DNA from 2 places in the Variovorax sp. HJSM1_2 genome. Region 2 is predicted to be linked to the other one. Evidence: predicted binding sites of a transcription regulator. Region 2 holds the regulator's gene; the other holds the start of a gene.
The links. The regulator sigma-54, encoded in region 2, starts transcription at its own class of promoters, with help from an activator protein. The targets are predictions, from matches to a motif close to TGGCANGNAANCTGCTTT.

Region 1 (5,842 bases), on a different contig from region 2:
TCGAGATTGATGGCGAAGTGCTGGCGCAACAGGCGTTCGCCTTTCTGGAGCCCGGCAAGACCTGCCTGCTGCGCGCCGATGCCGATGTGCAGTTGATGGTGCTGGGCGGTGACAAACTCGACGGCCATCGCCACATGGTGTGGAATTTTGTCTCCAGCCGCAAAGAGCGCATACAGCAGGCCGAGCAAGACTGGCTGGCGCAACGCATGGGCCAGGTGCCCGGCGAAACCGAGTTCATTCCACTGCCACCGCCGCGCAAGCCGGCTTGAGCAAAGTTTTTGCCACTTGCGCAGGCTGCATATGCGCAGGCAGCTATTAAAACTGTAGTTTTAGCTGGAGGCTTCTTCGGTCGCGGTGGTCTGGCTCAGGTCTGCGCCCAGTGTGCGTCGCTCGTCAAACACAAAACAGTCGCCGTGGTAGTGGGCGCCATCGGTTTCCTCGAAGTACTTGAGGATGCCGCCTTCCAACTGGTAGACCCGCTCCACGCCCACCTCACGCATCAGGATGGCGGCCTTTTCGCAGCGTATGCCGCCGGTGCAGAAGCTCACCACGGTCTTGCCCTCGAACGCGTTCTTGTGGGCGTTGAGTGCCGCCGGGAACTCGCTGAACTTGGTGATGCGCCAGTCGATGGCGCCGTCAAACGTGCCGTGGTCCACCTCGAAGGCGTTGCGTGTATCCAGCGTCACCACCGGGCGGCCCTCGTCGTCCACGCCGCTGTCCAGCCAGCGGCGCACGGTGGCCGCGGCCACGGCTGGGGCCCGGCCATCGTTGCGTGAGAAATCGGGCTGAATGGTCGGGTAGTCCATGCGGATGATTTCGCGCTTGACCTTCACCAGCATCTTCTTGAACGGCTGCGTGGCCGACCAGCTCTCCTTGGGCGCCAGGTCGGCAAAGCGTGGGTCGGCCTTGGTTTGTGCCATGAAGCCGTGCACCGCTTCGGCCGGGCCGGCGAGAAACATGTTGATGCCCTCGTGCGCCAGCAGGATGGTGCCCTTGAGCTGAAGGTCGTTGGCCCGGGCCAGCAACACCTCGCGCACGGCGTCGGCATCGGGCAGGGGGACAAACTTGTAGACGGAGATGTTGAGGATGGAGTTCACACGCGGATTTTAAGAGGCCGACCCGATCCGGTCTCTGTGCTGCATCAAAGCCCCAGTCCGGAACGCTTTGCAGAACGTTTTGGCAAGCGAGGCGCGGAATCCGGCCAAGTGTTCAAAATTCGTCGAAATTGTTTACACAATTGACACAAATCGCGGCTAAGTTGTTGATTCAACATGGTGGCATGAAGTCTGCTGTTACTTAATGAAACAACTTAAAACTTTTCGCAGCCATGAACTTCGTCTCCAAATTTCTGCTCTCCGCCAGCATGGCCCTGATGTCTCTCAGTGCCTCTGCTTCGCTCACCCCGGCCTATGACACCTTCGGCACCCTGGCCGGCGCCACCTTCGGCGGCACTGGCATATCCAATAGCGCTGTGGCGATCGACAGGTTCACCGGCCGCAACATCTTCGGCCAGGCGACTGGCACCATCACGCTGGGCCTGACGGTGACCGCACGTTATGCCAACCAAGCCGTGACGAACAACGGTGCCGGTGTTTTCTACGCTGCCGCCGGGGTGGACCAGACCAATGCTGCGTCGATCGCGCAGCAACTGGCAACCTGGAACATCGACTACTACATTGGCGGCGACACCATCGCCAACCCCTACAGCTACTCGCTGTTGTTTGACGTTGACCCTAGCGCCAACGAAAACTTCAAGACCATTTACTGGGGGCTGACAAATTCGCAGAACTCGACAAACGTGGGTTTTAACCTTGTTGAACTGCTCAGCGGATACAGCTTTGACCCCAATGCGATCGGCCAGTACAGCTTTATTCTGGAAGCTACGAACATATTCACCGGCAACATCGTGGGCATGACCTCGGTGCTGGTGACCGTGGGCAACAACACGGTGCCAGAACCCGCCTCGCTGGCGCTGCTGGCCTTGGGTCTGGTGGGCGTGGCTGCAGCCAGTCGCCGCCGCAAAAGCTGATCTGTATCGCTGGCCCTGCGTTTGGGGGGACACAGCAGCCCTGTGTCCGCTCAAGCCACGTTGCCACGGCCTTGCATGCGGTCGTCGACCTCTCCAATGTAGGCGGCAAGGGTGTTGCCCGAGCTGTCGATACGGCTCAGGATCAGCTCGGTCTGCCGTTGCAGCTCCTGGCGCAGGCTGGCCTCGTGGGCCGCTTCGCGCTGCAGCGCGTTTTGGTTCATCTGCTCCAGCGCCTGGCGTAACTCGGTGAAGCGTGAAGCTTCGGCCTTGTCGGCCAACTCGCGCTGCGCGTTGATCTCTTTGCTGAACTTGCGGCTTTCCAGCAAATACGCGGTCTGCTGGTAAGCCGATGCCAGCATGAACACCAGCAGCGACACCACCAGTAGTCCAACCATCACCAAGCCCAATGGGGCCTGAAAAATGGCAAACCCCAGGCTGAGTTCCGTGGGCTGCATGAACTCGCTCCAGTTGAGGGTCACAAAGGCGGCAATCAACAGGATGAAAGCAATCAGCAAAATGGTGCGCAGGCGCATGGGAGTTCTCCTCTGTGGTTGTACATGCATTATGTAGAGGTGAGGGCACATGCCGCTGTAGGCGAAGTTTGTCTTTGTCGGGCTTGGTCTGCATGCCGGCGGGCGAGGGCAATGGCGGCCCTAGGGGTTTGCCGCGCCACTGGCTGGTGCAGATCTGGGCGAAAATAGCGCGCCGCATACGTCAGCAATCGCCATCAGTTTCATCTCGAACTTGGGGCCCGTATGGGCCTCCCAACGTTCTGTCATTCCATGAAACTCTCTCACGCGCGCGCTTTGTTCCTGATGGTTCTGGTTACCTTGATGTGGTCGATCGCGGGGGTCACCACACGCCATCTCGAATCGGCCAAGAGCTTCGAGGTCACTTTCTGGCGCAGCTTTTTCACCTTGCTGTCCCTGCTGGTGATACTGCCGGCCTTCCAGGGGCGCGAGGTATTTCAGAAGATCCGTCGCGGTGGGGTCTCGGTGCTGGTGTCGGGTGTGTGCTGGAGCATCATGTTCACCGCCTTCATGGTGGCACTGACACTGACCACGGTCGCCAACGTGCTGGTGACCATGGCGCTGGGGCCGTTGTTCACGGCTTTGGTGGCGCGCATTTTTATTGGCCATCGTCTGGCGCTGCGCACCTGGTTGGCGATTGCCGTGGCAGGCCTGGGCATAGGTTATATGTACGGCACGCAGTTGCAGATGGAAGGTGACATGTTGCTAGGCACCGCGGTCGCCTTGTGTGTGCCCTTGGCTGCTGCCATCAACTGGACGGTGGTGCAGCGCAGCCAGGCGCATGGCCAGCATGTTGATCTGGTGCCGGCGGTCATGGTCGGGGCCTTGATCTCCACGCTGGTGACGCTGCCTTTGGCATACCCGTTCCAGGCCACGGCGCATGATGTGGGTCTGCTGGCCCTGTTGGGGCTGGTGCAACTGGCGATTCCCTGTGTGTTGTCGGTGTTGTGCGCGCGGGTTCTGCAGGCGCCGGAAGTGTCCTTGCTGGGGCTGCTGGAAGTGATCTTCGGTATTGCGCTGGCATGGTGGGGCGCCAACGAAGCCCCGGGTGCTACCGTGCTGATCGGTGGTGCCATGGTGGTGGGGGCCTTGGTCACCAACGAGGTCTGGGGCTGGGCGCAACGCCGGGCCTGAGGCGGTGCGGTTATAGCCCGTACGCCCCCCGTTGGATGCGGTATTTCTCCTTAGCATTTGTTGGCTTTCTGTCAGGCCAAACTCGTATCATCAGGAAAATTGCGGCACAAAACCAAGCCTTTGAGGCTTGCTTGGGCGTCTTCAACGGTCCCTGGATAAACGATCTGAGTGAATAGCGAGTGAGGGTGCCTGCATGAAGAGTGCAAATGGGGAAGTTCATCCTCTGCCGTTGCGCTGGCTGCTGCTGGTCGATGTGCTGGTGATCGTGTTGTTTGTCTCGTTGGCGGCGGTGACGCTGAAGGCCAGCCGCGAGTCCTATCACCAACGTGCGCTGACGGCCGGCGAAAACCTTGCCCAGGGTTTGCAGCAAAACATTGCCGCCGAATTGACGCGTGTGGACACCGCCATGCGCAGTGTCATCCAGGAGATGCGCCGCTCCCGCAGCGGCGAAGGCTTTGACGCAGCCTTGACCAACACCATGCTCGCCGAACAAATGGCGCTGGTGCCCGAGCTGCAAGGTCTGCGCATCGCCGACGCCGATGGCGTTGTGCGTTTCGGCAGCGCCGTGCCGACCCTGGCTCCGCTGGAGATTAAATCGCGTGCATTTTTTGTGCGCGCCCGGGACGACGTCAGTGGCCGCCTGGTGATCTCCGAGCCTCTGGTGTCGCGCATCAGCCACCAGCAGGTGATTGCGCTGGCGCGGCGCTTCGACAATGCCGATGGCTCCTTTGGCGGTGTCATCTATGGGGTGTTGGACATTGCACATTTGGCGCAGCAGTTAGCCAGTGTGGATGTGGGCAGCGAGGGCGCAGTGAGTTTGCGCTTCCTCGACCTGACGCTGATTGCGCGCCAGGTCGCAGGCCGACCCGAGACCGAACCTCCCGCCAGCGACAACGTTTCCCCGGCACTGCGCCAGGCCGTGGCGGCGCGCCCGGACCGGGGGGTGGTGGTCACACGTGCGCCACTGGACCAGGTGGAGCGCATAGGCGCCTACCGCCAGGTCGAAGGGTATCCGCTGCTGGTGTTGGTGGGCCTGGGCACGCAGGAATATGCGCTGACCTGGCGTACACAACTGAGCCAGGTTGCCGGCCTGGTCACGGCGGCGGCGCTGGTACTGGCGTTTTCCTCGGTGGCGGTGTACCGCGCCTGGCGGCGTGAACGTGCGGCCGCGGCCGCGCTGGCCCATGAGGCGCGGCGCCACCAAGCCCTGCTGCACACCGCCAGCGACGGCATCCATGTGCTGGACCGCACGGGACAATTGGTGGAGTTGAGTGCGTCATTTGCGGCCATGCTGGGTTATAGCCCCGAGCAAATGCGTGGCCGGCACGTTGCGGACTGGGACGCGGCGCTGCCAGAGCAGAACATTGCGCAGTTTCTTGCCACCGCCGACCTGCGCGAACTGCGCAAGTTTGAGACGCGGCACCGCCGTGCCGATGGCAGCAGCATCGATGTGGAGGTGAGCAGCGTGGCGGTGTCGATTGAAGGCGAGGAGCTGATCTACTGTTCGTCGCGCGACATCACCGAGCGCAAGACCTTGGCGACCCGGCTGGCCAACTCGGCTGCGGAGATCCGCGATCTGTATGACAACGCCCCTTGTGGCTACTACTCGCTGGACGCGGATGGCTACTTCCTGCACGTCAACACCACCGTGGCGTCCTGGCTGGGGTGCACGCCGCAGGCGCTCATTGGCCAGCGCCAAATTTCCGAGTTTCTGACGGACGAAGGCCGGGCGCAGTTCAAGCGCCTGTTTCCCCAGGTCAAGGCCAATCAGGCCGTCTCTGGCCTGGTGCTGGACTTGGTGGCACCTGGCATGCCGGCGCGCCAGGTCAGCCTGAGTGCCACCGCCGTGACCGATGCGCAGGGTGCATTTCTGATGACCCGCACCGTGATCTACGACATCACGGAACTCAAGGCGACCAAAGAACGCTTGCAGCACGTGCTGCGGGAGCAGCAGTTGATGCTGGACAACGAATTGATAGGTATTGTGAAATTGCGCGACCAGAAGGTGGTGTGGCGCAACCAGGCCATGCAGACCATTTTTGGCTACGCGCCGCAAGACGTCGAAGGGGCGTCGCTGATGCAGTTCCATGTCAATGAAGAGGCCTACCACACGCTGCGCGCGCGCGCGCTGACCGCATTGCGCGCTGGT
Region 2 (5,842 bases):
AGTCGCCGCCGTCGTCGGTTTGTGCCTGTTCGCGGCTGACAACTTGCACGGGGGCGGCCGCGCCGCGTCCGGCATCACGGCCGGCGTTGCGCCCTTCACGGGCCACACCGGCGACGGCAATCCGGTCGCCATAAGGCGGGTTGATCATCAACACACCGCTGGCGGTGGGCGGTTGGCGTTGCAAGGCATCGCCGCCGCGGAACTGCACGCAGTCGGCGACACCTGCGCGTTCGGCGTTGCGCATGGCGAAGTCGACCATGCGGTGGGCCACGTCACTGCCAAAAATCTCGGTGCGCGGCTTGTGCTCGGCGGCGCGGGCCTGGCTCAGCAGCGAATCCCATACGTGGGGTTGAAACGGCAGCAGCTTCTCGAATGCAAAGCGGCGTCGGCTGCCTGCGGCAATGTTGCAGGCGATTTGCGCAGCCTCGATGGCAATGGTGCCGCTGCCGCAGCAGGGGTCGTACAGCGGTGTTTCACCATCCCATTCGCTCGCGGCCAGCATGGCGGCGGCCAGGGTTTCCTTGAGCGGCGCTTCGCCCTTGTCTTCGCGCCAGCCACGTTTGAACAGCGGCTCGCCCGAGGTGTCCATGTACAGCGTGGCGCGGTCGGTGGTCAGGTGGGCATAGATGCGCACGCCGGGCCAACGTGTGTCCACATCGGGGCGCACACCGTGTTTGTGGCGGAAACGGTCAGCCACGGCGTCTTTGATCTTCAGCGCCGCAAAATTGAGCGAGGTCAGTGGGCTGTGCTGCGCCGTGACTTCAATCTTGAAGCTTTGTTTGGGCGTGAACCAGATCTCCCAGGCGACCTGGCTGGCCGCTTCGTACAGGTGTTGCTCGTTGCGGTACTCGGTGTTCGACAATTCGATGAGCACACGCTGCGCCAGGCGGCTGTGCAGATTGAGCAGCATGGCATCGCGCCACGAAGCACGCACCAGCACACCGCCACGCAGCACCAGCAGGTCGTCGCCTTGCAGGTTGGTGAGCTGGTGCACCTCTTCGGCGAGAAAGTCTTCAACACCTGCGGCGCAGGGCAAAAATAGCTTGAGCTGGTTCATGGCAAATAGGTTCGCTGTTCGCGGGTTGGGGCAATGCCGTGCGCGCTAGACGCGCATCGACATTAAAGCGCTTTGCGCAGGTTTGTGGGCGCAATACGCAGCGCCTCGCGGTATTTGGCCACCGTGCGGCGGGCACATTCAATACCTTGCTCTTTGAGCATGTCGGAGAGCTGGCTGTCGCTCAGGGGCTTTTTCGGGTCTTCGGACGAGACAAACTGCTTGATCAGCGCGCGCACAGCGGTGCTGGAGGCGTTGCCACCGGTCTCGGTGCCGAGCGACGAGCCAAAGAAGTACTTCAGTTCGAAAGTGCCGTGCGGCGTGGACATGTATTTGGCCGTGGTCACGCGGCTGATGGTGGATTCGTGCAGCCCGAGTTCATCGGCAATTTCACGCAGCACCAGCGGGCGCATGGCCAGCTCACCATGGGTGAAGAAGTTCTTCTGCCGATCAACAATGGCGTTGCTCACGCGCAGTATGGTGTCAAAGCGCTGCTGGATGTTCTTGATGAACCAGCGCGCTTCTTGCAGCCGTTGCTGCAGCGCGGCATTCACCGAGGCATCGCGTCCACCACCTTTGTGCTGTTTCAGCGCGTTGGCATAGATGTCGTGCACCTTCAGGCGCGGCATCACGTCCTGGTTCAGCCGCACCCGGAAATTCGCCTGCGCGCCACGGCCTACCTTGGTCACGATGACGTCGGGTATGACGATGTTGCGCTCCACGTCAACAAAGCGGCGGCCCGGCTTGGGCTCCAGGCTGGCGATCAGGCCCAAGGCGGCTTTGATCACCGTGTCGGAGGTGCGGCACTGGCTGGCCAGGCGCTTCACATCACGCCGGGCCACCAGGTCCATGGGACAGGCGCACATGTTGATGGCGGCGACGCGGATTTGTTCCTGCTCTTCTTCTGCCTCATCATCGGCCAGGGCGCGCAGTTGCAGCGTCAGGCATTCTTCTAGGGTGCGCGCGCCCACGCCTACCGGCTCCAGGCTTTGCAGCAAGCCCAGCGCCATGGTGAAGCGGTGCTGCAGCTCTTCGATTTCTTCGAGCTCGTCGTCTGGCTCGGCCAGGCTTTGGGCCAGCTCTTCGAGGCTGTCTTCCAGGTAGCCGTCTTCGTTCAGCGACTCGATCAGGAAGCGCAGCGCCGCGCGGTCTTCTTCGCTGAGCCGGAGGGCCAGCGCCTGGCGGTGCAGGAACTCGGTGAGCGACATCTGGCTGCGCGCCAGTTCGGTGGCGTCGACTTCGCCGTCACTCTCGTTGTTGTTGGTGCGCGGCGGCGCGTCGCCGCCCCATTCGCTGTCGTCCGGGGCGATTTCCGAGGTGCCGTCGCCTTCCCAGTTCTGGTTGTCGTCCTGGGGGCTCAACGGGCTTTCAGACTCCATCTGGCTGTCTGATCCGGTGTTGTCGGTGCTGCTGGACGTGGTGCTGGTGGCGTATTCGCTTTCGCGGTCTTCGGTGCTGACCTGTGTGTCGGCATGGCTCAGGCCGAATTCTTCGCGCGGCGCCTCGTCAATGCCGACTTCCAGGAACGGGTTGTCGTCGAGCATCTGCTCGACTTCCTGGCTCAGCTCCAGCGTGGACAGCTGCAGCAGGCGAATCGACTGCTGCAGCTGCGGCGTGAGCGCCAAATGCTGCGAAACGCGTAGCGATAAACCTTGTTTCATGCGCGCGCCTCCCGCACCGCCGACAAGGCTGGCGGTAGCAGCAGGCCAAGCTGCGCCCCAAAGCTGTTACGCACGCATTCCATGGGCTTACATCCGGAAATGCTCACCGAGGTAAACCCGGCGCACTTCGGCGTTGTTGACGATTTCAGAGGGCGTTCCTTGTGCCAGCACTTGGCCATCACTGATGATGTAGGCGTGGTCACAAATGCCTAGGGTTTCGCGTACGTTGTGGTCGGTGATGAGCACACCAATGCCGCGCGATTTGAGAAAGCTGATGATGCGCTGGATCTCGATCACCGCGATCGGGTCGATACCGGCAAACGGCTCGTCCAGCAGGATGAAGCGCGGCTGGGTGGCCAGCGCCCGCGCGATTTCCACGCGGCGGCGTTCACCACCCGACAAAGCCAGCGCTGATGAACTGCGCAGATGCTCTACGCGCAAGTCTTGCAGCAGGTCGGTGAGGCGTTGTTCCAGTTCGGCTTTGCTGAAAGGTTTGTCGTCCTCACCGTGCTGCAACTCGAGCACGGCGCGTACGTTTTCTTCTACCGTGAGTTTTCGGAAGATAGAAGCTTCTTGCGGCAAATAACTCAAACCCAGGCGCGAACGGCGGTGGATGGGCATGCCTTCCACCGGCTGGTTGTCGATGAAGATCTGCCCGCTGTCTGCACGCACCAGGCCCACAATCATGTAGAACGAGGTGGTTTTACCGGCGCCGTTGGGGCCGAGCAAACCGACTACCTCACCCTTGCGGACCTTCAAACCCACATCTTTGACCACCTTGCGGCCGCCATAGGCTTTTTGCAGGTGGCGTGCTTCCAGGCAGGACGAATCGTCCACCGGGGATGTGGCGACTTGCGCCGCCGTCACTTGCGCTCCCCGCCGAGCTGCAGGCTGGGGCGCAAGGCCGGTGCCGTCGTGTTGGCGTCTGGCACAGCGGGCGCGGAGGCCGCTGATTTGGGTGTCAACATGGCGCGCACACGCCCGCCAGAGTTAGCGGTGCCCGCGCCGCCCGGCGCGCCAGCCAAGTTGCGTACGCTGCCGTCGACGGTGAACACGCCGGTGGTGTTGTGGTAATTGATTTCGGCACCCGTGGTCTCATCGCTGAGCTTGGTCCCCAAGTAACGACGCATCACCGCGCGGCGCACCAGACGCACGTTGTCGGCCTTGCTGTCGTAGTAGATTTCTTCGGCTTCGCCTTCGATGAACTCATCAACGCCTTCGCGCTTTTGCCGGAAAAACGCCAGCTTGCCGGCCGCTGCGGTAACCACGCCATATTGGTAACCTTCTGGGTCTTGACGTACATCCACCCGCGCGCCGCGCAGGATGATGGTGCCCTTGGTCATGACCACATTGCCGGTGAAGACATTGGTCTGCTTCAGGTCGTCGTAACGCATGGCGTCGGCTTCGACGTTCATGGGCTTGTCTCGGTCCGCCGTTTCGGCGTGCGCAGCCCCGGCCGTGAACGCCAATGCGGCCAGGAGGAGTGCGATGGTGTTGATTTTTTTCATAGAGGCATGAATCTTGCAGATCATTGTAGCGGCGACAACCTCCGCGCCATGAAAAATGCCCGCTGTTGCGGGCATTTAAACGGCAAATTAACGACTCAAGCAGGCATCAAGACTTGGCCGGCCCAGCCTTGCGCTCCTGGGCGACCAGGTAGTCCACGATCGCCAGGGCACGCGGCATGCCTTGCGCCAGCGAACCGTCGGTGTAGAACTTGCCGGCCACGCCCAAGGCGGGCACACCTTCCACCTTGTAGGCTTCTTGCAACTGCGAGGCCTGGCGCACCTTGGCGCTCACGGAGAACGAGTTGTACACCTCGGTGAACTTGGCTTTGTCTATGCCTTGTTTGGCAACCCATTCGATCACGGCGTCGTCGCGGTCGAGTTTTTGGTGGTCGACGTGGATGGCCTGGAACACCTTGCCGTGCATTTGTGGCAACAGGTTCATGGCTTCCAGCGTGTAGAACAGCTTTTGCGGCGGCACGAAGCTGCTCTGGAAGTTGACCGGCACGCGGCGGAAGGCCACATCCTTGGGCAACTGCTTGAGCCAGGACTCCAGCGTAGGCTCGAACGCATTGCAGTGCGGGCAGGCGTACCAGAAGAACTCCACGACCTCGATCTTGCCCTTGCTGGCACCGTCTACGGGCGCCGCGGTTTTCAGCACGTTGTAGTCGGTACCTGCCTTGGGGGCCATGCCCTGTGCTTGTGCCGCACCGAAGGGGGCGAGGGCCAGCGACGAGGCGGCGACTGCCCCAACAGAGGCCAGGGAAAATTCACGACGTTTCATTTACGATCACTCCTTGTGGCCGTTCTGACCAGGGGCGGTTGGAAAAGTTCAGCCACTGCGCAGTGCTTGCGCGAATGGCCTGGGATTTTCGGTTGAAGCCGGTTTGACCTAACGCTGCACGCGCACCAAGGCGCTTTCGTTGCCCAGGTCTTCCAGACGCGTGCGGGCTTTTTCCGCATCGTCTTTTTTGTTGTAGGGCCCCATGCGCACGCGGTAGACGGTGCGACCGGATTGCTCGCGCTCGGTCACTTTGGCCTGCAAGCCGGACATCGCCAGCTTGGCGCGTTGGGCTTCCGCGTCTTCTGGGGTGCGGTAGGCACCGGCTTGCACAAAGTACTCAAACGGATCGGCCGCGTCGTTGTCGGTCTTGGCCGAGGGGGCGGCAGCGGCCGTGGTGGTTGATACGCCTTTGGACTTGGCCCGCGCCAGGTCACCCAGCGGGTCGAAGTTCGGGTCGTTGGCCGGGTTGGGTTTTGTATCGCCCTTCACCGGAGTGGACGCCATCGCTGGCAACGTGGTCACCGGGGAAGGTGCCGCCACTGGCGCAGGTGCGGGTGCAATGCCTGCCACGGCTGGAGCGCCGGGTGTGGCGGGAACCACGGTGCCGGTGGCGGTCGCGGTGGTGGCACCCGCCTCGGCCGTGGCTGGCCGGGCCGGGTTCTTGCCCTGCAGTGGCGTGTTGGGGTCCCAGCTTTTGTTTTTTTGCTGCTCGGCCGCATCGCGCTCGGCGCCAGAGTTGACGCCCTTGCCGGCGACGAAGGGCACCGGCACCTTGGTGACGTAGACGGCCACGGCCAAAGCGGCACCCAGTCCAATCACCAGTCCCAAGATGAACCCG

Region 1: the regulator sigma-54 is predicted to act here: its motif matches at 1,276-1,293, upstream of ACFQ95_RS09205 (PEP-CTERM sorting domain-containing protein).

What each region holds. Positions count from the first base shown of each region.
Region 1 covers NZ_JBMOXA010000006.1:237,676-243,517, reverse strand. The annotation lists gene ACFQ95_RS09215 (pirin family protein) at 1-269, shown strand, start outside; gene ACFQ95_RS09210 (sulfurtransferase) at 330-1,097, opposite strand; gene ACFQ95_RS09205 (PEP-CTERM sorting domain-containing protein) at 1,328-2,029, shown strand; gene ACFQ95_RS09200 (hypothetical protein) at 2,080-2,562, opposite strand; gene ACFQ95_RS09195 (DMT family transporter) at 2,812-3,693, shown strand; gene ACFQ95_RS09190 (diguanylate cyclase domain-containing protein) at 3,887-5,842, shown strand, end outside.
Region 2 covers NZ_JBMOXA010000018.1:49,154-54,995, reverse strand. The annotation lists gene ACFQ95_RS18355 (THUMP domain-containing class I SAM-dependent RNA methyltransferase) at 1-1,057, opposite strand, end outside; gene ACFQ95_RS18350 (RNA polymerase factor sigma-54) at 1,120-2,715, opposite strand; gene lptB (LPS export ABC transporter ATP-binding protein) at 2,803-3,582, opposite strand; gene lptA (lipopolysaccharide transport periplasmic protein LptA) at 3,579-4,223, opposite strand; gene ACFQ95_RS18335 (thiol:disulfide interchange protein DsbA/DsbL) at 4,330-5,004, opposite strand; gene ACFQ95_RS18330 (SPOR domain-containing protein) at 5,113-5,842, opposite strand, start outside.